DNA from 3 places in the Thermobifida alba genome. Region 3 is predicted to be linked to each of the others. Evidence: riboswitches for the same ligand, from Rfam matches in the RefSeq annotation. Region 3 holds a riboswitch; each other region holds the start of a gene.
The links. A riboswitch is a leader RNA that binds a small molecule or an ion and turns the genes downstream of it on or off. The one in region 3 is predicted to bind thiamine pyrophosphate.

Region 1 (7,286 bases), 1.6 Mb from region 3:
CGTCCGTGTCAGCGCAGCGCTCGTCGGGCGACCGATCCCGTGGGCCGGTAGCCATAAAAGCGCCAGAAGTTCCGCTGCATGGCAGTGACTATAGCGCACGGGGGAGGCGCCGTTGCCAACGAGGCGGAGTCGGGGCGTAACCGGGAACCTGGAAAGATGGCCTTGGATCGAGCATCGGGAGAAGAGAACGATTGTCTGAGCGACGGCTGCCACCAGGGCAGTATGTGCCGAGCGGATGGCCCGCGGTGCACTACGGCCCGGTGCCGCGGTTCCGCCCGCACCGCTGGGACCTGCAGGTCTACGGCGCCACGGCGGACGCGAAGCGGTACCGGTGGGACTGGGCCGGGTTCCGGGAGCTGCCGTGTGTCGACGTGGTCGCCGACTTCCACTGTGTGACCAGGTTCACGATCACCGACGTCCGGTGGCGGGGGGTGGCCGCGTCCACCCTGGCGGAGCTCGCCCCGCCGGCTGAGGACGCGACCCACGTCATGGTCTGGGCCGAGTACGGCTACAGCGCCAATCTGCGCATGGACGACTTCCTCCGCCCCGACGTACTGCTGGCCACGCACCGTGACGGCGAACCGCTGGCCCCCCAGCACGGCCATCCGGTGCGTCTGGTCGTGCCGCACCTGTACGGCTGGAAGAGCGTGAAGTGGGTGCGCGCCATCGAGTACATGACCGCCGACCGGCGCGGGTTCTGGGAGGAGCGCGGCTACCACAACCGCGCCGACCCGTGGTCCGAGCAGCGCTACTCCTACCAGGAGGATCCCGGGGACGGGCCCCCGCTGGACTGAGCGGGAAGCGCTCAGTCCAGCGGGAACCAGGACCGGTCGCCGCCCCGGCCGGGGCCGTCCCGGTCACCGCCCCGACCGGGGCCCTCCCGGTCGCCGCCCCGGCCGAAGGGGGAGGTCCAGATCTCGATCGTGGCCCCCTTCGGCGCCTCCTCCTTGGGGTTGTAGTCGCCGACCCGGTCGCCGATGACCTGGTGCACCGTGACGCTGAAGCCCAACTCCTCCAGCTCCTTGCGGGCCTTGTCGACCTTCCAGCCGCGGATGTCGGGAACCTCCACCAGCTCCGGGCCGGAGGAGACGGTGAGCGTCACGGTCTGCCCGGCGCCCACGGTGGTCTCCGCCTCGGGGTCCTGCGCGACGACCTGGCCCTCGGGCACCTCGTCGTGGTGCTCCTCGACGACCTCCACCTGCAGGTCGCTGGCCTCCAGCAGGCTCCTGGCGTCGTCCACGTTGCGGCCCACCACGTCGGGCACGGGGAACCCGGCGCTGATGGTCAGCGTCACGCTCTCCTCGCGGTCGGCCCGCTCCCCCGGGGCGGGCTTGGAGGTGATGACCGTCCCCGGCGGGTTGTCGTAGGAGGTGATCTCGTCCTCCACGATGTCGGTCAGGCCCACCTCCTCCAGGGCGTCGCGGGCCGCGGCCACCGAGGCGCCTTCGACGTCGGGCATCTCCACGTACTGCGGCCCCGCCGACAGGATGAGGGTGACGAGCGTGCCCGGCAGCAGCCTGTCCCCGGCCGCGGGGTCGGTTCCGGCGACCGTGCCCGGGGGAGCCTCGTCGCTGTAGGCCGGCTCCTCGGCGGTCTGCACCCTGAAGCCCAGCAGCCGCAGGTCGTGGCGGGCCGCGTCGCTCTCCTGGCCGACCAGGTCGGGAACGGTCTCGTAGCGGCCGTCGACCATCCACCAGCCGAACCCGACGGCCAGCACCAGCAGCAGCGCCCCGACGACCAGCAGCGGGGTGCGCAGGCTCGGCCGGGCCGGCCTCCCGTCCTCCTCGTCCTCGTCGTCGTACTCCACCGGGGGGATGTCGACGGCCTGCAGCGTCTGCGTGTCGCCGTCGGAGTCCCCGGCGGAGGCGGGCGGCGCGGCGGGCACCGCCTCCACCACGGCGGTGGCCGCCGGGGCGGACTGCTGCTGCAGGGCCTTCTCGGTGGCGAACACCGCGGCGAGGAACTGGCCCGCGTCGGCCAGCCGGTAGGCGGGGTCGCGTTCGGTGGCGCGCACCACCAGCGAGTCGACCTCCGGGGGAATGCCCGGCACCACCCGCGAGGGGCGCGGCACGTCCTCGTTGACGTGCTGGTAGGCCACCGCGATCGGGGAGTCGCCGGTGTGCGGCTGACGGCCGGTGAGCAGCTCGTACAGCATGATCCCGCAGGCGTAGACGTCACTGCGGGCGTCGGCGGTGCTGTGCGTGATCTGCTCGGGAGCCAGGTAGGCGGCGGTGCCCATGAGCGTGCCGGTCTTGGTCAGCCCCTGCTGGCTGGCCTCCACCGCCCGGGCCAGCCCGAAGTCGGCCACCTTGATCTGACCGTCCCGGGTGATCAGGACGTTCTCGGGCTTCATGTCCCGGTGCACCATGCCCGCCTGGTGGGCGGCGCCCAGACCGGCCAGCACCGGCACCATGACCCGCAGCGCCTCGGCGGGGGAGAACCGGGACCGCGCCTTCAGCGACGCGCGCAGGGTCTGCCCCGGCACGTACTCCATCGCCAGGTACACGTGGCCCTGGTCGCTGCCCTGGTCGTAGACCTGGACCACGTTGGGGTGGGAGAGCTTGGCGACCGCCAGCGCCTCGTTGATGAACCGCTGGACGAACTGCGGGTCCCGCGCCAGGCTCGCGTGCATCACCTTCAACGCGACGCGTCGGTCCAGTCGCAGATCGTGAGCGACGAAGACAGTCGCCATACCGCCGTTGGCGATCCTCGATTCGACCCGGTACCGACCGGCGAGGGTCGTTCCCACTAGCGCGTCCGCAGCCGTCATGTCCACGAGGGGCAGTTTACGGTGGATCGCGGAATCCGACGGTGTCGAGACGGTTTCTTCCTGGTCGCGGACCGGCCGGGCGGGGCCGGGGACCTCCCCCCGGCCCCGCCCGGCCGGGTCAGGACTCGCGGGCCGGGGAGGAGGCGTGCGCGTAGCGCCGGACCGGGATGCGTCCGGCCAGCCGCGCCCGCCGCCCGGCCGTCACCGCCTCGCGCATGGCGTGCGCCATCAGCACCGGGTCCTGCGCCCGGGTGACCGCGGTGGCCAGCAGCACCGCGTCGCAGCCCAGTTCCATGGCCAGCGCCGCGTCGCTGGCGGTGCCGATGCCCGCGTCCAGGATGACGGGGACCCGGGCCTCCTCGACGATCAGTTCGATGTTGTGCGGGTTGCGGATCCCCATGCCCGAGCCGATCGGCGCGCCCAGCGGCATCACCGCGGCGCAGCCCACCTGCTCCAGCCGGCGGGCCAGCACGGGGTCGTCGTTGGTGTAGGCGAGCACGGTGAAGCCGTCGTCCACCAGCCGTTCGGCGGCGTCCAGCGTCTCCACCGGGTCGGGGAGCAGGGTGCGCTCGTCGGCGACCACCTCCAGCTTCACCCAGTCGGTCTCCAGCGCCTCGCGGCCCAGGCGGGCGGTGCGCAGCGCGTCGACGGCGGTGAAGCAGCCCGCGGTGTTGGGCAGCGGGCTGATGGCGTTCTCCCGCAGCACGTCCCAGACCGACCCCTCGGCGTTCGGGTCGACCCGGCGCATCGCCACGGTGGTCAACTCGGTGCCGGAGGCGCGCAGCGCCTCCGACAGCACCCGCAGCGACGGCGCGCCGCCGGTGCCCATGATGAGCCGGGAACCGAACGACCGCCCGGCGATCACCAGCGGGTCGTCGGCGGTGCCGGTGTCGGAGCGGGGGTTCCCGGTCAGGGTGTCGGTCAAGTCAGCCCCCCTGGACGGCGGTGAGCACGTCCACCCGGTCGTCGGGGGACACGACGGTGCGCACCCAGTCGGTCCTGGGCACCACCTCGTCGTTGAGCGCCACCGCCACGCCGGACTCCGCTCTGGTCAGGGAGCGCACCACGTCGGCGACGGTGGTGTCCGGAGCAAGCTGGCGCGTCTCGCCGTTGATGATCGCGTTCACGGTCATTCGATCCCTTCCGATGATGAGGGGGTGGGGAGGGGGCGGTCCGCCGCGAGGTGGCTCGCGTACTCGGGCAGCCGCCCGGTGCTCAGGGCCTCGGCCATGACGTCCCCGGTCGCCGGGGTGAACAGCACCCCGTGCCGGAAGTGTCCGACGGCCAGGTGCAGTCCGCGCAGGCGGGTGGGCCCCAGCAGGGGTTCGTTGTCGGGGGAGCCGGGGCGCAGGCCCACGCAGGTCTCGTGGATCGCCAGTTCGGTGATCCCGGGAAGCAGTTCGCGGGCGTCGCGCAGGAGCTCCCAGACCCCTCCGACGGTCAGCCGGGTGTCGAAGCCCATCTCCTCCTGGGTCGCGCCCAGGACCACCTCGCTGTCGGTGCGCGGCACCAGGTACACGGGAAAGCCCCGGACCAGGCCGCGCACCGTGCGGGTCACGATCGGCTCGACCCCCGTGGGGACGCGCAGCCGCAGCAGCTGTCCCTTGACCGGGCGCAGCGGGGGGACCACCCCGTCGGGCAGTCCGTCGATCAGGGAGGTCCACACGCCCGCGGCGAGCACCACCTGGCCCGCCTCCACGACGTCGCCGCGGTCCAGGACCACGCCGCGCACGGAGTCGCCCTCGACCACCACCCGGACGACGCGGTCGGGCACGAACACCACGCCGCGCGCGGCGGCGGCCGACCGCAGCGCCGAGGCGAGGCGGCGCGGGTCCACCGAGTGGTCGTCGGGGGCCAGGAAGCCGCCGCGCACCGAGGGGGCCAGCATCGGCTCCAGGCGGCGGCACTCGCGTGAGGTGAGCCGTTCGGTCCGGATGCCGAGATCGGCCCGCAGCTTCTCCAGTTCGGAGAGGACGGCCAGGTCGTCGGGGTCGAAGGCCACCTGCAGGGTGCCCTTGGTGCGGTAACCGGGGTCCACACCGGTGTCCTCGGCGAGGTCGGCGACGAAGTCGGGATAGCGGCTGAGGGAGCGCAGCCCGAAGCGCATCAGCGACTCCTCGCCGAACACCGCCTCCGTCGCGGGGGTCAGCATGCCTGCGGCCACCCCGGACGCGGCGCCCGACTCATCCGCGGCGACCACGGTCACCCGCATGCCGAGGCGGGCCGCGCGCCACGCGGTGACCAGGCCGATCAGTCCACCCCCGACGACGAGTACGTCGGGGAACGAGCGCAGGTCCACGGCGCTCCACTCCCTTCGCCGGTATGACCCGGATCAGGTTCTGCGGTCGGAAGCCGCCAGCCTCCCTCTCAGCCGGTTCCGTCCGGCTCCCGCGGGTTTCGCTTTCGTTCGCATTCTAGGTCGCCCAGGTGGTACGGGGGTAAAGGCCCGATGTGTACGCCTACAGCGATCACGGCCGGAGAGGGGAGGTGCCCGGGCGCCGGATGTGCGAGATTGGAACCGTGACACCGATCGACCGCGACATCGATGCGCTCGTGGGCGAGTGGCTCACCCTCCGGGAAGCCGCCGCCGCGCTCAACGTCAGCCCCAACCGGGTCAGGCAGATGATCCGCGACCACAGACTCCTGGGCGTCACCCGCGCGGGAGAGGTCTCGGTCCCGGCCGCGTTCATCGTCGACGGCACCACCCCCAAGGGCCTGCGGGGCGCGCTCACCCTGCTGGCCGACAGCGGCTTCACCCCGGAGGAGGCGCTGCGCTGGATGTTCACCGCCGACGACAGCCTGCCGGGCACCCCCATCGAGGCGATCCGCGCCAACCGCGGCACCGAGGTGCACCGCCGCGCCCAGGCGATGCTGCTCTGAGGCCCGGCCCGGCCCGGCGGTCCGGCGGCGGCTAGGGTGGGGGGCGTGGACGAGACCCTGCGCAAGCGGCTTGAGGCCGCCCGGCTGTACCTGTGCACCGACGCCCGTGCCGACCGCGGCGACCTCGCCGAGTTCCTCGACGCGGCGCTGGCCGGGGGCGTCGACATCGTGCAGCTGCGCGACAAGACCCTGGAGGCGCGCGAGGAGCTCGCCGCGCTGGAGACGGTGCGCGAGGCCTGCGAGCGCCACGGGGCGCTGCTGGCGGTCAACGACCGCGCCGACATCGCCCACGCCGTCGGGGCCGACGTGCTCCACCTGGGCCAGCGCGACCTGCCCGTGCCGTACGCCCGCGCGATCCTCGGCGACCGTCCGCTGATCGGCCGCTCCACCAGCACGGCGGAGCTGTCCGCGGCGGCCGACCGCGAGGAGGGCGTCGACTACTTCTGCATCGGCCCGGCGTGGGCCACGCCCACCAAGCCGGGCCGTCCCGCCGCGGGCCTCGGCGAGGTGGCGCGGGTCGCCGCGCTCGGCCCCGCCCGGCCCTGGTTCGCCATCGGCGGCATCGACCTGGACAACCTCGACGAGGTGCTGGCGGCCGGGGCCCGCCGGGTCGTGGTGGTGCGCGCCATCACCCGGGCCGAGGACCCGCGGGCGGCGGCGGCGGAGTTCCGGCGCCGCCTGGCCGAGGCCGCGGCGGACTGAGCGCCCGGGCGACGCGGCCGCGCGCGGCGGCCGGACCGGTCGGACCCCGCTCCCGCGGCCCGCACCGGCGCGGGGCTTCGGGTGCCGCCTCCTCCGCGCGGAGGAGGCCGTCCGGTCACGGCGCCGTCGCCGCTTTGCCGGAGTCGCCGAACAGCGGCGCGTGCGACAGCGCGCTGGGGTTCTTGCGCAGGTAGCCCTCCAGGGACCGGGCCGGGTGGCCGGTCAGCCTCGGGACGGTCGTGCTGACGGTGTCCAGCTCCCCGGCGGCGACGGCCGCGCACGCGCCCACCCGCTCGGCCACCTCCCGCGCGCTCAGGCCCCGGGAGTTCAGGAAGTCGACCGCCTCCTCGGGGGTCTGCGGGACGTAGACGACGGTGCGCCCGGTGAGCGTGGACAGGCGGGTGGCGGTCCACCCCAGCGACACCGCCTCCGGGCCGGTCACGGCGTAGACCCGGTTCACGTGCCCCTCGGGGGCGCGCAGCACGGCGGCGGCCACGTCGGCGACGTCGTCCCGCGACACCCAGGCCACCCGGCCGTCCCCGGCCGGGCCGCGGATCGTGCCGTCCTCGCCGATCCACCCCGGCAGCAGGTCCAGGTACAGGCTGGGCCGCAGGAAGGTGTAGGCCGCCCCGGTGGAGCGGATGTACGCTTCGGCGGCGTGGTGCTCACGGCCCAGCACGCACGTCGCCGCGGCGCCCGCGTTGAGGAACGACAGGTAGACGATGTGGCGCACGCCCTCGGCGAGGGCCGCGTCCACCACGGCGCGGTGCAGCGCCTCCCGTTCGCGCGCGTCGTCGGCGGCGACCAGGAACAGCACGTCCGAGCCCCGGACGGCGCGTCCGAAGGCGGCGGGGTCCTCGTAGGCGGCCAGGGCCGCGCTCGACTTCGGCAGTTCGGGGGCGCGGTTGAGGTCACGGACGACCAGCCGTTGCGC
Region 2 (7,286 bases), 1.1 Mb from region 3:
GGCAACATCACCGGCGCGGCGCTGGCGATCGGCCTGGGCGGCCCCGGCGCACTGTTCTGGATGTGGGTGACCGGCCTGCTGGGCATGGCCACCAAGTACAGCGAGGCGCTGCTGGGCGTGAAGTACCGCCGCAGGGACGCCCGGGGCGAGCAGAGCGGCGGCCCGATGTTCTACCTGCGCCACGGGGTCGGCGGCGGGTTCGGCCTGGTGCTGGGCTTCCTGTTCGCCCTGTTCGGCGCGGTGGCGGCGTTCGGTATCGGCAACATGACGCAGGCCAACACCGTGTCGGCGCAGCTGGAGAGCGTCTGGTCGGTGCCCACCTGGGCCACCGGGGCCGCGATGGTCGTCGTCGTGGGCGCGGTCGTGCTGGGCGGCATCAAGAGCATCGGCCGGTTCGCCGCCGGAGTGGTGCCGGTCATGATCGTCGCCTACGTGCTCATCGCGGTGACTGTGCTCGTCGTCCACGTCGCGGACCTTCCCGCGGCGCTGGCCCTGGTCTTCCGGGACGCCTTCACCGGCGAGGCGGCCGCGGGCGGCCTGCTCGGCTCGGCGCTGCTGTACGCGATCCAGCAGGGGGTGGCGCGCGGCATCTTCTCCAACGAGTCCGGTCTGGGCACCGGAGGCATCGCGGCGGCCGCCGCCAAGACCAACCAGCCGGTGCGCCAGGCGATGGTGTCGATGACGCAGACCTTCATCGACACCATCATCGTGGTGACCATGACCTGCATGGTCATCATCGTCACGGGGGCGTGGCGGCAGGCCGGGAGCGAGGACGGCTCGCTGATGACCTCGCTGGGCATGGCCGAAGGGCTGGGGCGGATCTCCCCGGCGCTGGAGCCGCTGGGCCAGTACACCGTGGCGATCGCGGTGGTGTTCTTCGCCTTCACCACGCTGGTGGGCTGGTGCTACTACGGCGAGCGCTGCATGGACTACCTGGTCGGGCGGGCCGCGGTGGTGCCGTTCCGCATCGTGTTCACCCTGGTGGTGTTCGTCGGCGCGACCACCGAGCTGAGCACGGTCTGGAAGTTCAGCGACATCGCCAACGGCCTGATGGCGCTGCCCAACCTGCTGGGCCTGCTGCTGCTGTCGCCGATCGTGGTGGCGGAGACCAAGCGGTACTTCGCCAACCCGAACTGGCGGGACCCCGACCTGGTGGACGTGTCGGGTCCCGGCGTGCCGGGGCCCCGCAGGGCGGACCCGGACGTGTCGGAGCCTCCCGAGGTCAGCCCCCGGGGATGAGCCGGTCGGCCCGGGGAGGGGATGCCCTTCCCGGGCCGCGGCTCTCGCGGGTCCGGTGCGGGACGCGCCGACGGAGGCGCGGCCCCGCTCAGCGGGACCGCGGAGCCTGCCTCCCCCACCAGGCGTGGAAGTGGTGCACGGGGCCCTTGCCCTTGCCGATCTCCAGTTCGTCGGCGTGGCGCAGCGCCTCGGTGAGGTAGTCCTTGGCCTCGCGCACCGCCTGCGACCAGGTGGGGCGCTGCGGGCGCAGGGCGGCGATCGCGGAGGAGAGGGTGCAGCCGGTGCCGTGCGTGTTGGTGGTGTCCACCCGTTCGGCGGTGAGCGTCTCGGCTTCGCCGTCGGCCGACAGCAGCAGGTCGGTGCTGGTCGGCCCGGACAGGTGGCCGCCCTTGAGCAGCACCCGGCGCGGGCCGAGCGCCAGCAGCCGTTCGGCCTGGCCGCGCATGTCCGCAGGGTCGGTGGCCTCGGCCTCGCCCAGCAGGTCGGCGGCCTCCGGCAGGTTGGGGGTGATCAGGTCGGCGCGCGGCAGCAGTTCGGTGCGCAGCGCCTCCACCGCCTCGGCGGCCAGCAGGCGGTCGCCGCTCTTGGCGACCATCACCGGGTCGAGGACCACGTTGGGCAGCTGGTAGGCGTCGATGGCGGCGGCCACTACCTCGATGACCTCGGTGTTGGAGAGCATGCCGATCTTGACGGCGTCCACCCGCACGTCGGTCAGCAGGGTGTCCAGCTGGCTGCGTACGAACGCCGCCGGGACGTCGTGCACCTCGCTGACCCCGGTGGTGGTCTGCGCGACCAGCGCGGTCACCACGGTCGTGCCGTAGCCGCCGAGTGCAGAGAAGGCCTTCAGATCGGCCTGGATGCCCGCCCCGCCGCTGGGATCGGTGCCCGCGATGGACAGGATGGTGGGAATCATGGGGACGTCCCTCCGCTAGTACGACCTAGATCAGGTTCGGCGGGTGTCATCTCAGCCGGCGAGGGGGCCGGCACCCCGCGTCCACTGCGAAGGCTAGCAACACGGCGCCGCCCCCCTGCCCGGAGCGGGCAGGGGGGGCGGCGCGGCGGTGCGGGGACGGGTCAGCCGACGACCTCGTCGTTCTCCTGGGGTCGGCGGGCGGGAGCGGCGGGGGCGGGGGCCTCCTGGGCCGCCGCGCGGGCCTTCAGCCGGTGCTCGACCAGCATGATGCCGATGACGGCGGCCGCACCGACCACGGCCAGCACCACGCACAGCACGAGGTTGCCCTGGTCGGGGGCGAGCAGGGTGCGGTCCTCGTCCTGCCAGGGCCACAGGGAGCGCAGCGATCCGGCCATCAGCCCGGTCATCACCACCAGGGTGAGGTGGTGGAAGCGGTCCAGCAGCCACTGGAGCAGTTTGACGAACAGGGCCAGGCCGATGGTCGCGCCCAGGGCGAAGGTGGCGATGTAGCCGAGGTCGCGGTCGTTGAGCGCGTTCATCGTCACGGTGTACAGGCCGAGGGTGAGCAGGATGAACGAGCCGGACATGCCGGGCAGCACCAGCGCGCAGATCGCGACGGAGGCCGCGACCATGACGACGAGGGGAGTGGGTTCCACCTGGGTGGGCGGCAGGCCGGTGAGCAGGAACGAGGCCACGGCCATCACGAGGGCGAGCAGGTAGTCGCCGATCCGCCAGCGCCGCCCCGAGCCGCTGTAGGGCACCCACAGGGAGGCCAGCACCAGGCCGAAGAACAGGGCGTAGGACTCGGACGGGTGGTCCTCGACCAGCGGGGCGATGACGCGGGCGGCGATCAGCACGGCCAGCACCATGCCCGCCAGCACGACCAGGACGACTCCCCAGTCGGCGCGGCCGAACTCCTCGCGGGCGCGGGCGGTCCCCCTGCCCCGGACGAGGTCGGTGGCGAGCAGCCTGACGCCGCTGACCACGTGGCCGGCGGAGTTGATGAGGGTCTCGTAGACGCCGGTGATCAGCGCGATGGTGCCGCCGCTGATGCCGGGGACGACTTCGGCGGTTCCGATGAGGGCGCCGCGCACGCCGTTGAGCAGATGGGTGCCGATTGACTTCGCCATGTCCTACTTCTCGTCGTGGAAAAGGGAAGGCGGTCCCGTCCCGTCGTGGTCGGAACGGGGCGGGAGGCCGATGCCCGGAGGAAAACGCGTGGGAGCTGCCCGGGCGGTGTGCTCGCGCAGCGGACCGGAGCGGCCGGGCAGACAGGCACCCAGTGTAAGGGGAGCGGATTCGGCGCGGCGACAGGACGGTGAGGCGCGTTCGCCGGGCCCCGGCCGCCGCACGCGGTCCGGCCCCGCGCGCCGGGCGGAGGCGGCGGGCGGGGCCGGACGGGGACGGTCAGCGGCTGAGTGCGGGGGCCGGTTCGCGGGCCACGCGGGAGGCCCAGCGGTAGTCCTGCTTGCCCACGGCGGTCCGCTTGACCTCGTCCACGACGCGGATGGTGCGCGGCACCTTGAAGCCGGCCAGCCGCTGCCGGCAGTGGTCGCGCAGTTCCTTGTCGCTGGGCCGCCGCGGGCCGGTCAGGGCGATCACGGCGCTGACCCGCTGGCCGAGCCGTTCGTCGGGGGCGGCGACCACGATGGCGTCGGCGACGGCCGGGTGCGCCTTGAGGACCGCCTCGACCTCCTCGGGGTAGACCTTCTCCCCGCCGGTGTTGATCACCGTGGAGCCGCGGCCCAGCAGTTCGATGGTGCCGTCCGCCGCGATGGTCCCGTAGTCCCCGGACAGCGCCCAGCGGCGGCCGTCGGCGTCCACGGGGAAGGTCCGCGCGGTCTTCTCCGGGTCGTTGTAGTAGCCCAGCGGGATGCGTCCGGTGCGGGCGATCCGGCCGATCTGGTCGGAGCCGGGCGGCAGCGGCCGCAGCCGGTCGTCGAGCACGGCCACGCTGGGGCTCATGGCGAAGCGCCGCGTCTTCCCGCTGAGGCGGGCGGCGGCCGATCCGCACACGCCGGTCTCGCTGCCGCCGTAGTTGTCGTTGATGGTGATGGTCGGCTTCCAGGCGCGCCACAGTTGGCGCGCGGTGGGGGTGAGGGGGGTGCCGCCGGAGCTGACGGTGGTCAGGCTCCGACATCGGCCGGGGCTGCGCAGCAGCTCCTGGGCGAGGGGGCGGGCCATGGCGTCGCCGACGCACTGCACGATGTGCACGCCCTCGCGGTCGGCGAGGTCCACGATGCGGGTGGGGGAGAAGACCCGGTCGGTGCTGAGCACCACGGTGCTGCCCCGGAACAGCATGCTCAGCGCGTTCCACTGGCCCGCGGCGTGCATCACCGGGCCCAGCACGAGCATGCGCAGCGGGGTGGCACGCGCGGCCCGTTCGGCGACGGTCGCCGCGTCGGCGGCGCGCGGGGTGCCGGGGCGGCGCTGCTCCAGGGCGACGTGGAAGATGTCCTCCTGCCGCCACATGACGCCCCTGGGGTAGCCGGTGGTGCCGCCGGTGTAGAGCAGGTACAGGTCGTCGCCCCCGGTGGCGGGCAGCGGTGTGGCGGAGTGCGCGGCGGCGGCGAGCGCGGCCTCGTAGTCGACGCCGTCGGTGCGGTCGGGGGCGTCGTCGTCGATGAGCAGGACGTGGCGCAGCAGCGGCAGTTCGTGGCGGACGCGGGCGACGGTGGCGGCGAGGGAGCGTTCGGCGATGAGGGCGACCGCGTCGGCGTTGTCGAGCAGGTAGCGCAGTTCGGCGGCGACGTAGCGGTAGTTGACGTTGACGGGGACGGCTCCGGCGCGCCAGGTCCCGAAGGCCGCTTCCAGCCACTCGGCGCGGTTGAAGCAGAGGACGGCCACGTGTTCGCCGGGCCGGATGCCCGCGTCGAGCAGGTGGCGGGCGACGAGGGTGGCGCGGGCGTCGAGGGCGGCGAAGGTCAGGCGGCGTGCCCCCGCGACGACGGCGAGCCGCTGGGGTACCGCCGCGGCGACGGCGGCCAGCAGGCCGGACAAGGAGAGGTCGCTGGCACCGGAGGAACCGGTTGCTCCCAGAACTCGCATTTCGGTCATTTTTCGCCCCTGTCGCTGTTGTGCCCGTGGGCGGGTGTGAGGATCGATCTTGCAGTTATGACCTGAGTCACATCCCTTCGGGGTCGGCTATCAGGAGACGGTGAAAAGCCCGATAGGACCGGTGGTGCGGAGAGTGGGGGAGCGCGCCCCGGTGAGACGCGCCACAAAGACGGGGTGAACTCCCGCTGAACCTGTGCCGAAGATCACCGTCGTCCGGTGTCGGCGGCGGAGAAATCGGAGGTGTGGAGTTCCTCACGGACGTCCATCAGCGCGAAACCGAGCAGGTTCAGCCCGCGCCAGTGCGCCGCGGTCGCGGCCCGCTCGTCGTCGGCGGCCAGGCCGATGCCCCAGATCCGGTCGACCGGGCTGGCCTCGACCAGCACGCGGTCCCCGGTGCCCCGCAGGAAGGCGCCGAGGTCGGGGTGCTGGGTGAACTTGGCCAGGTTGCCGCGCACGACGATGCCGTAGCGGTGCTCGGCCCACGTCGCCTCGTCGAAGCCCCGCACCTGGCGGCCCAGTTTCTTGGCCGCGCCGGGATGGGGCGCGTCCAGTACCTCGCGCCGGGTCCGCTCGTCGCCGAACAGGCGGGCCTTCTCCGCCATCATGAAGTGCTCGGCGGTGCGGTAGGCCTGCCCCGCCACGGTGAAGGGCGCCTCCCACCACTGGCTCAGGCAGCCCGGGCCGACCCCGCCGCCGCGCGGCGGACGGTGCCCCCAGAAGAACAGGAACCTCAGGCGCTCTCCGGCCTCCTGCGCCCGGGCGACCGCGGCGACGTCGCGAGCGTGCATCGGGACCCCCTCTCCATCGCCCCGGCGGACCGGGGGCTCGGCGCGCGGCGGTGCGCACCGGCGCGCCGCGCACATCCCCCCGATCGTCGGCAAGGGAGCGTCACCGTTCGGCGACGCGGGTATCCCGAACAGACAACGATCAACGACGATCGGAGCGGTCCCATGAGCACACGTCCACCGGAGACGGCCGCGGCCGACGGCGCCCTGCCCGCCGACCGCCACATCGCCCTGGCCGAGCGGCACTCGGCACACAACTACCGTCCGCTGCCCGTGGTCATCGCCGAGGGCGAGGGCGCCTGGGTGACCGACGTCGCGGGCCGCCGCTACCTGGACGGCCTGGCCGGGTACTCGGCGACCAACTTCGGGCACCGCAACCCCGAGCTGCTCGCCGCGGCACACGCCCAACTGGAGCGGATCACGCTCACCAGCCGCGCCTTCCACCACGACCGGTTCGCGCCGTTCGTCACCGCGCTGGCCGGACTCGTCGGCAAGGACCGGGTGCTGCCGGTCAACACCGGGGCCGAGGCGGTGGAGACCGGCATCAAGGTCGCCCGCAAGTGGGGCTACGAGGTCAAGGGCGTGCCCGAGGGACGGGCCGTCATCGTGGTGGCGGCCGGCAACTTCCACGGACGCACCACCACGATCGTCTCCTTCTCCACCGACCCCGAGGCCTACCGGGGCTTCGGGCCGCCCACCCCGGGCTTCCGCGTCGTCCCCTACGGCGACGCCGAGGCGCTGGCCGCCGCGATCGACGCCGACACGGTCGCGGTGCTGCTGGAGCCGGTGCAGGGCGAGGCGGGGGTGATCGTGCCGCCCCCCGACTACCTGCCGCGCGTGCGCGACCTGTGCACCCGCCACAACGTGCTGTTCGTCGCCGACGAGGTGCAGTCGGGGCTGGGCCGCACCGGAACCGTGCGGGCCTGCGAGCACAGCGGCGTGGACGCCGACGTCTACCTGTTCGGCAAGGCGCTGGGCGGCGGCATCCTGCCGGTGGCGGCGGCGGTCGCCGACGCCGAGGTGCTCGACGTCATCCGCCCCGGCCAGCACGGCAGCACCTTCGGCGGCAACGCGCTGGCCTGCGCCGTCGGCACGGCCGTGGTGAAGCTGCTGCGCGAGGGCCCCTACCTGGACCGCGTGCGCGCGCTCGCCCCGCTGCTGCGCGCCCGCGTCGAGGAGTTCGTCGGACGCGGGGCGGTCGCCGCCCGCAGCATCGGCCTGTGGGCGGGCGTCGACGTCGACCCGGCGCTGGCCGACGGCCGCGAACTGTGCGAACGGCTGCTGGAGCGGGG
Region 3 (7,286 bases):
CTCGACCAGCACGCCCCTGCTGGTGACAGTGGCCCGGGTCGCGCGTTTGAGGTGCTTGCCCGCGACCTTGCCCGCCGCGACGGTGCGTTGCCGGTCCCGGTCGGTGGCCGCGTCCAGAATGACACGGGAATGGTCGCGCAGTCCGTCCGTGATCCGTTCGACCAGATCGGGTTGCCGCTCGTGGTCGGACACGGCTGGCAACCGGAAGGGCTCGCCGGTCGAGGAGAAGGGGGAGACAGGCATCCAGAAGTCCGGTTTCACACGCTGAGTCGCCGTTGTTGTCGGTCCACTGAATCCAGGCGGTGAACAGCGGCAACAGAGCCGGTCACCGTGATTCCCCTCCACCCTAAGCCACCGGGGAACGGTGTTTTTCGCGCGGTACCGATCTGTAACCTGGGCTGTCCGATAACGGTCCCCTCGCCGTGCATTCCCCATGAGGAATCTCATAGGATCGGCTCCCAGTCACCTCTTGTCACCTGTTGTGCCTTTGATCCGGTGCCCTGGCACGTTGACTCCCCGGAGTCCCACACCCCTCGTGGAAGCCCCCATGTCCGACGACGCCCCCACGCCTGCCGCCTCCTCCACGGACTCCCCGCCACCGCGCCGCCGCAGCAGACGGCGGGTGGTGGTGTGGACCTCCCTGTGCCTGGCCGCAGCCCTGATCGCCTGCCTCGGCACGGCCTACGTCTACTACCGGTCGCTCCGCGCCAACATGGTCCACCACGACCTGACCGCCCTCCTGCCCGAGGAAGAGCGTCCGCCGAAGATCGGTGACGCCGTCAACATCCTCTTCATCGGCTCCGACGGCCGGGAGGGGGGCAACGCCGCCTACGGCGGCCGGGACTTCGTCGGCGAGCGCTCCGACTCCCTGCTGCTGGCGCACATCTCCCCCGACAACGGGGTCATCGTCGTCAGCTTCCCCCGCGACTCGCTGGTGAACCTGCCCGACTGCGACCCGTACGGGGAGACCGAGGGAACCTACGGCTACTACGGCATGATCAACGCGGCGCTGTTCCACGGCGGACCGCCGTGCGTGGTCAAGACGATCGAGTCGCTCACCCAGATCCGCGTCGACCACTTCGTGCACCTGAGCTTCGTGGGCTTCCGGGAGATGGTGGACTCGATCGGCGGGGTGGAGATGTGCATCCCCGAACCCATGCACGACCAGCGCGCCAAACTCGACCTGGAGGCGGGCACCCAGGTGCTGGACGGTGAGCAGGCGCTCGCTTTCGTCCGGGCCCGCTACGAGATCGGCGACGGCGGCGACCTGGGCCGCATCGACCGCCAGCAGATGTTCCTCGGCGCGTTGGCCTCCCAGGTGCTCAGCAGCAGGGTGCTGGCCAACCCCGTCAAGCTGAACGCGCTGCTCGACTCGGTCACCCGGTACACCGCGACCGACGCGGAACTGACCCTGGACACCATGCTGTCGATCGGGTTCACCCTGTCCGACGTCGAACCGCGGAACATCACCTTCTACACGGTGCCGTCCTGGCCCGCCCCCTGGGACCCGAACCGGGTGGTCTGGAACGAGGAGAAGGCCGCGCGCCTGTTCCACGCGATCAACGAGGACGAACCGGTGGACGACGCGCTGCTGGAGACCGGGCGGCCGCAGGCCGAGCCGAGCCCGTCGGCCGACCTCACCCCGTCCTACCCGGCCGAGCCCTCCACCGACCCCTCGGTCCACCACGAACCGGTCCCGTCCGCGACTCCCCACGACGCGATCGAGGGACGCGACGCGACCGCCAACCCGTGTGTCAACGGTCTGGGCCTGGGCACGGAGACCACCGGAACGCAGGGGTGGTGACGCCGCCGGCCGGCCGTCGGGGAAGCGGGGAGGAAAGGAAACGGCGGGGACGGCCGGGTCCGCGCTCCCGGCCGTCCCCGCGAGGGGCGCTCAACGGCTGTGGAGTCTGCCCGGTACAGCCGAAGTGAGGAGTTCTTTCGCGCCCGCCCCGTCGGGGGCTTTCTTGACGGCGGTCGAGGACCGCACTCTCGACCGCCACCATCAGTCAACCCCAGACCGAGGGGGCGCGGCATCGGCACAAAGACCGCATACGGCCGGGGCTTTGGTCCCAACGGTCCAGGTGAGCACGGTGTTTTCCCCGCAGCGGCTCCCCTTCTGAGCCGTGGTCGTGCTACGGTCACTGACCACAGCGAGCAACACTTTGAGTAAGCAAAGAACTACTCAAAGTGTTCACATGTCGGCGGCACACCCGGAGGACACCATGACGTGGAGGAGACGGACGGAGCGCACACCGCGCTTCCGCGGTCTCGGTCGCGCCCTCTGGTCCCTCCCGGTGCGCCGCGCCGTGGCCCTCGGCTGGTTCACCCTGGTCGCCTGGGTGCTCGGCGCGACGGCCCCGGCGTTCGCCGACACGCTCGACACCCTCACCGAGGTCGCCCTGGTCCCGGAACGGGCCGGGGCGCAGCAGCCTGTCGAGATCGCCGACCTGACCGGAACCGTGCAGGACGTGCTCACCCCGGACGACTCCGCCGCGCCGGCGCCGCCGGTCGACCTCCCCCGGGCCGTCGGCCTCGGCCCGCTGCTCGACCCGGTCGCGGCGGACCCGTCCCCGGCGACGCCGACCGGCCCCCGGTCCGGCTCCCCCGAGACCGGCCGCGCCCCCGCCGAAGCACCCGGCACCCCGGACACCTCTCCCCGGCGCTCCCCAGAGTCCGGAGAGGCCGGATCCGGCGCCGCCCCCGCAGCAAGCCCCGTCCTCGACCCCACCGCGTCCGAACCGGACGCCACCGCCGCGCCCCCGGCCGACCCCGGAACGGAACCGTCCGCGACCGCGGCGTCCGCTCCGCCCCAGCCCGCACAGGCCCAGCAGCAGGGCCCCTCGTTCCCCGGGGCGCTCGTCGGCTACCTCCCCCGCCCGCCCGCCGCGCCCCGCCGCGACGCACTCACCGCCACGGTCGGCCCGACCGCCGCGTTTCCGACCCGACAGCACGCGGCCGACCCCTCCTTCTCCCCCGACTAGCCGCTCCGGTTCCGGGCCCGCGACCGCGCACCGCCCCGGCGGCCGACCGTCTCCGACCACCGGCGACGCGTCCTTCCCGCCCGACCGGCCCGCGGCCCCAGCCCGCTCTGGAAGCTGTCCTGAACTCCGCGCACCCGACCGCCGCGGGGCTCAGGTCAGCTGAACGGCCCGTCGAACCGCTCGGCTGACGTGTCGGCACGCCGGAGTCGCACCCCACACCCGCCGACTCCCGTCCCGGCCGCACATCTCGTGTTCCTTCCCCGAACACCGACTCAGTGAGGAGAACCCATGTTCGACACCATCCGCGCCACCGTGAAGACCGTCGTCCTCTCCCTGGGCGCCGCAGGGCTGGTCGCCCTGGGCGGCGGCGTCGCCTTCGCCGCCGTGCCGACCGCCGAGAACCTCACCGGACCGCTCGGCGGGCTCGGCATCAGCCTGCCCGGTGAGGCAGCGCCCGCGGACTCGCTGCCGGGCGACCTGGTCGACGACCGGATCGTCCCGATGAGGGCCCCCGTCACCGAGGGCGAGGAGAAGCCGACCGTCTCCGGTGACCTGACCGTGCTGCCCGAGGGCAAGGACACCGCGCAGGTGCTGCTCGACGAGATCGAACGCCGGTCCGCGGTCCACCAGGAGAGGGCCGGGTCGCTGCTCGGCGGCGCCGCGCCCGACGTCGTGCCGCAGCGTGACGCCGCCGACCCCGCCGAGACGCTGGGCCTGTCCACCGAGGGCCTGCTCGGCAAGGGGCTGCTGGGCGAGGGCCTGTCGCTGTAGCCCGCCGCACCGGCGGCCGGTCCGCGCGGACCGGCCGCCGGTGCCCGGGTCAGGAACCGTTCGGCGGAGTCCAGTCCTCCAGGGACCACGCCATCTCCCAGAACCGGACCTCGTGGTGGCAGCTGGCCACGAACGCCCGCTCCATCCGCTCCCGTTCGGCGGGCCCCGCCTCGGCGGCCGCCCGGTCCAGCAGCGAACGCGTCCAGGCGAGCTTGTCCGTCTCGTACCGTCCCGCGTAGAAGTCCCACCAGCCGTGGAAGGGGTGGTCGGCGGCCAGCGGCGCCTCCTCGGTGAACCGCGCCGCGGCCCAGAGGTAGGTCCACGGGCACGGCAGCAGCGCGGCCAGCAGCACACCGAGGGTGTCGCGGCCCGCCGCCATCATGTGGTCGACGTACGCCTGCGCGCTGGGCGCCAGGTGGTCGACCTGCGCTTCCTCGTAGGAGACGCCCGCGTACTCGCACAGCGCCTCGTGCGCGTGGCTCTCCGCGCCGAGGATCACCGAAGCGCCGTCGTGGAAGAACCGCATCCACTCCCGGTCCGGGGAGAGCGCCAGCCCCAGGCCGTAGCAGCGGACGTAGGCGGTCAGGTACTGGTGGTCCTGACCGACGTAGTGCAGCACCTGTTCCCTGGCGAGGCTGCCCTCGCGCAGGCCCTTGAGGAAGGGATGCTGGTAGAAGGCCTCGAACAGGTCCGCGTGCCGACGCCCAAGGTCGGCGGTGAAACCGGTCTCACCGGCGGCAACAGGAAGCACGCCCACCGTTCCTCCGCTCGTGCTAACGAGATCAGGTTCAACGGGTTCGGGCCCCGGCCCGTCTCAGTCCCGCATGGGACACCCCGCGTGGTTACGCCAGTCACTCTAGCCCTCACCGCGGGGAGGGGGAACGGAGGGTCTCGCGGAGGAGGAGAGACAGAGGTCAGGGCCTCCGGGGAATGCGGCGCCCGGTGACGATGTCGGTCATGATGCGGATGAAGTGCGAGCGGGGCCCCGGCGCCCAGGAACGCAGCGGCAGCGCCTCCAGCACCGCCCGCTCCTCGGGGTCGTCGACCGCGTGGCCGATCCCGACCACCATCACCGACCAGCCGGTGCGCGTCGCCACGTCGTAGTCGTCCACCTCGAACGCGACCACCGTGTCCCGAGTGGCCTGCGCGAGTTTGGACTCCGGCGAGGTGCGGACGACGATGTCCGTCCCCAGCATGGTGAAGTTGACGGGTTGGACCGCGGGAAGCGCCTGGTCAGTGAAGACGATACGGCCGATCGGAGCCTCGGCCAGCAGCCGCAGGCACTCCTCCCGGGTGAGCACTTCCAACCCGGCCGTGTCGGTGGCGGCCGCGCCACGCCCATCCACGTTCATGCGCCCTCCTCCTGAACGTCTCGGCCCTCCCGGAGGGAGTCAGATCTGGTTCTTCGCCCGCAACTGCGCGACGAGCACCGCCGCCTGGGTACGGCGTTTCAGGTCGAGCTTCCCCAGCAGGCTGGAGACGTAGTTCTTCACGGTCTTCTCCGCCAGGAAGAGCCGCTCCCCGATCTGCCGGTTGGTCAGCCCCTCCCCGATCAGGTCGAGGATCTGCCGTTCCTGCGGGGTGAGCGCGGCCAGCGGGTCGGGCCTGCCGCCGTTCTGCCGCAGCCGGTCCAGCATGCGCCCGGTGCTGCGCGGGTCGAGCAGCGAACCGCCCGCCGCGACCGTACGCACCGCCCCCACCAGATCGGAGCCGTGGATCTGCTTGAGCACGTATCCGGAGGCGCCCGCCATGACCGCCTCGAAGAGCGCGTCGTCGTCGGCGAAGGAGGTCAGCATCAGGCAGGCGATCTCGGGGTGGGCGGACCTGACCTCCCGGCACACCTCGACCCCGGAACCGTCGGGCAGCCGCACGTCGAGCACCGCCACGTCCGGTTTCACCGCGGAGATGCGGCTGAGCGCCTGCTCCGCGGTACCGGCCTCGCCGACCACCGTCAGGTCGTCCTCGTCCTCAAGGAGCGAGGCGACCCCCCGGCGCACCACCTCGTGGTCGTCGACCAGAAACACCCTGATCGGGTCAGGCGTGTCCGCCCGCGGCATGCTGCCTCCCTGGTTTCCTCGTCTCTCTTCGACCGTAACGGCCGAGCCCCGGGGAGGCCGCGCCGAACGGCTCGATTAGTCCCGCCAAAGGTCCCGAACCGGGGCGCCGCCGCGGTCCGGTCCGGGTGGGGCCCGCGGGACCGGCGGGGTCCCGGAGAAAAATCTGCCGTGTGGGGAATCCTCGGAGGCCCCCGTCCGTTGCACAAGGCGTGGGTCGGTGCGGTAGCAAGTGTCCCCCGGGCTCCAACCACAGCCTTCGCGGAATACCGCGCCCGCACACCACCTCGGTGGTGGCCGCGGGCGGTCTCCGGAGCCGCGTTGCGCAATCCGCCGTGAGGCGACCGCCGTACCGGCCCACACCGTCAACCCCCGGCGGGTCCCTCCGGGACCGCGGAGCAGAGCCTCCGGTCGGGGAATGACCCCCACGACGGCCCTGTTGTACAGTGGGGCGTGGGTCGGTGCGGTAGCAAGTGTCCCCCGGGCTCCAACCACAGCCTTCGCGGAATACCGCGCCCGCACACCACTCCGGTGGTGGCCGCGGGCGGTCTCCGGAGCCGCGTTGCGCAATCCGCCGTGAGGCGACCGCCGTACCGCTCCACAGACGTCGAAGGCCCCGCCGGGTTCCGCCCGGCGGGGCCTTCTCCGTTCCGGCGCCCCGCGGCCGGCTCAGAACCCGGCGATGCCGACGTACTTGGTCTCCAGGTACTCGTCGATGCCGACACTGCCGCCCTCGCGGCCCAGCCCGGACTGCTTGACCCCGCCGAACGGGGCCGCCGGGTTGGACACGATGCCCTGGTTGAGGCCGACCATGCCGGTCTCCAACCCCTCCGACATGCGCAGCGCACGCCCCAGATCCCGCGTGAACACGTAGCTGACCAGACCGAACTCGGTGTTGTTGGCTTCGGCGAGCGCTTCCTGTTCGGTGTCGAAGGGAATGACCGGCGCCACCGGGCCGAAGATCTCGGTGCGGGACACCTCGCTGTCCTTGGGCACGTCGGTGAGGACGGTGGGCCGGTAGAAGTAGCCGGCGCCCTCGCCGGGCTCCCCGCCGAGCAGCACCCGCGCCCCCCGGTGCACCGCGTCGTCGACCAGGTCCTGCACCTTGCCGCGGGCCCGGTCGTCGATGAGCGGCCCCACGTCCACCCCGGCCTCGGTGCCGCGGCCCATCCGCAGCGCGGCCATGCGTCCGGTGAGCCGCTCCGCGAACTCCCCGACCACCCCGGACTGCACGTAGATGCGGTTGGCGGCGGTGCACGCCTCCCCGATGTTGCGCATCTTCGCCTGCATCGCCCCGGCCACGGCGGCGTCCAGGTCGGCGTCGTCGAACACGAGGAAGGGCGCGTTGCCGCCCAGTTCCATGGAGGTGCGCAGCACCTGGTCGGCGCTCTGCTTGATGAGGGCGCGCCCCACCGGGGTGGACCCGGTGAACGACAGTTTGCGCAGTCGGCCGTCGCGCAGCAGCGGCCCGGTCACC

Region 1: another riboswitch for thiamine pyrophosphate. It lies ahead of thiO (glycine oxidase ThiO); the one in region 3 lies ahead of tenA (thiaminase II).
Region 2: another riboswitch for thiamine pyrophosphate. It lies ahead of thiD (bifunctional hydroxymethylpyrimidine kinase/phosphomethylpyrimidine kinase); the one in region 3 lies ahead of tenA (thiaminase II).

What each region holds. Positions count from the first base shown of each region.
Region 1 covers NZ_CP051627.1:435,180-442,465, forward strand. Annotated here, with positions in the region: gene FOF52_RS01960 (sulfite oxidase-like oxidoreductase) at 192-794, shown strand; gene pknB (Stk1 family PASTA domain-containing Ser/Thr kinase) at 806-2,776, opposite strand; gene FOF52_RS01970 (thiazole synthase) at 2,889-3,695, opposite strand; gene thiS (sulfur carrier protein ThiS) at 3,697-3,897, opposite strand; gene thiO (glycine oxidase ThiO) at 3,900-5,069, opposite strand; TPP riboswitch at 5,062-5,172, opposite strand; gene FOF52_RS01985 (Rv2175c family DNA-binding protein) at 5,291-5,650, shown strand; gene thiE (thiamine phosphate synthase) at 5,696-6,352, shown strand; gene FOF52_RS01995 (SDR family oxidoreductase) at 6,468-7,286, opposite strand, start outside.
Region 2 covers NZ_CP051627.1:2,571,341-2,578,626, reverse strand. Annotated here, with positions in the region: gene FOF52_RS11405 (alanine/glycine:cation symporter family protein) at 1-1,239, shown strand, start outside; gene thiD (bifunctional hydroxymethylpyrimidine kinase/phosphomethylpyrimidine kinase) at 1,328-2,152, opposite strand; TPP riboswitch at 2,143-2,240, opposite strand; gene FOF52_RS11395 (DUF368 domain-containing protein) at 2,314-3,282, opposite strand; gene FOF52_RS11390 (acyl-CoA synthetase) at 3,560-5,200, opposite strand; gene FOF52_RS11385 (NADAR family protein) at 5,413-5,997, opposite strand; gene rocD (ornithine--oxo-acid transaminase) at 6,160-7,286, shown strand, end outside.
Region 3 covers NZ_CP051627.1:3,706,479-3,713,764, forward strand. Annotated here, with positions in the region: gene FOF52_RS16410 (hypothetical protein) at 1-192, opposite strand, end outside; gene FOF52_RS16415 (LCP family protein) at 548-1,804, shown strand; gene FOF52_RS16420 (hypothetical protein) at 2,298-2,984, shown strand; gene FOF52_RS16425 (hypothetical protein) at 3,273-3,755, shown strand; gene tenA (thiaminase II) at 3,805-4,506, opposite strand; TPP riboswitch at 4,497-4,602, opposite strand; gene FOF52_RS16435 (pyridoxamine 5'-phosphate oxidase family protein) at 4,670-5,107, opposite strand; gene FOF52_RS16440 (response regulator) at 5,147-5,812, opposite strand; gene FOF52_RS16445 (NAD-dependent succinate-semialdehyde dehydrogenase) at 6,479-7,286, opposite strand, start outside.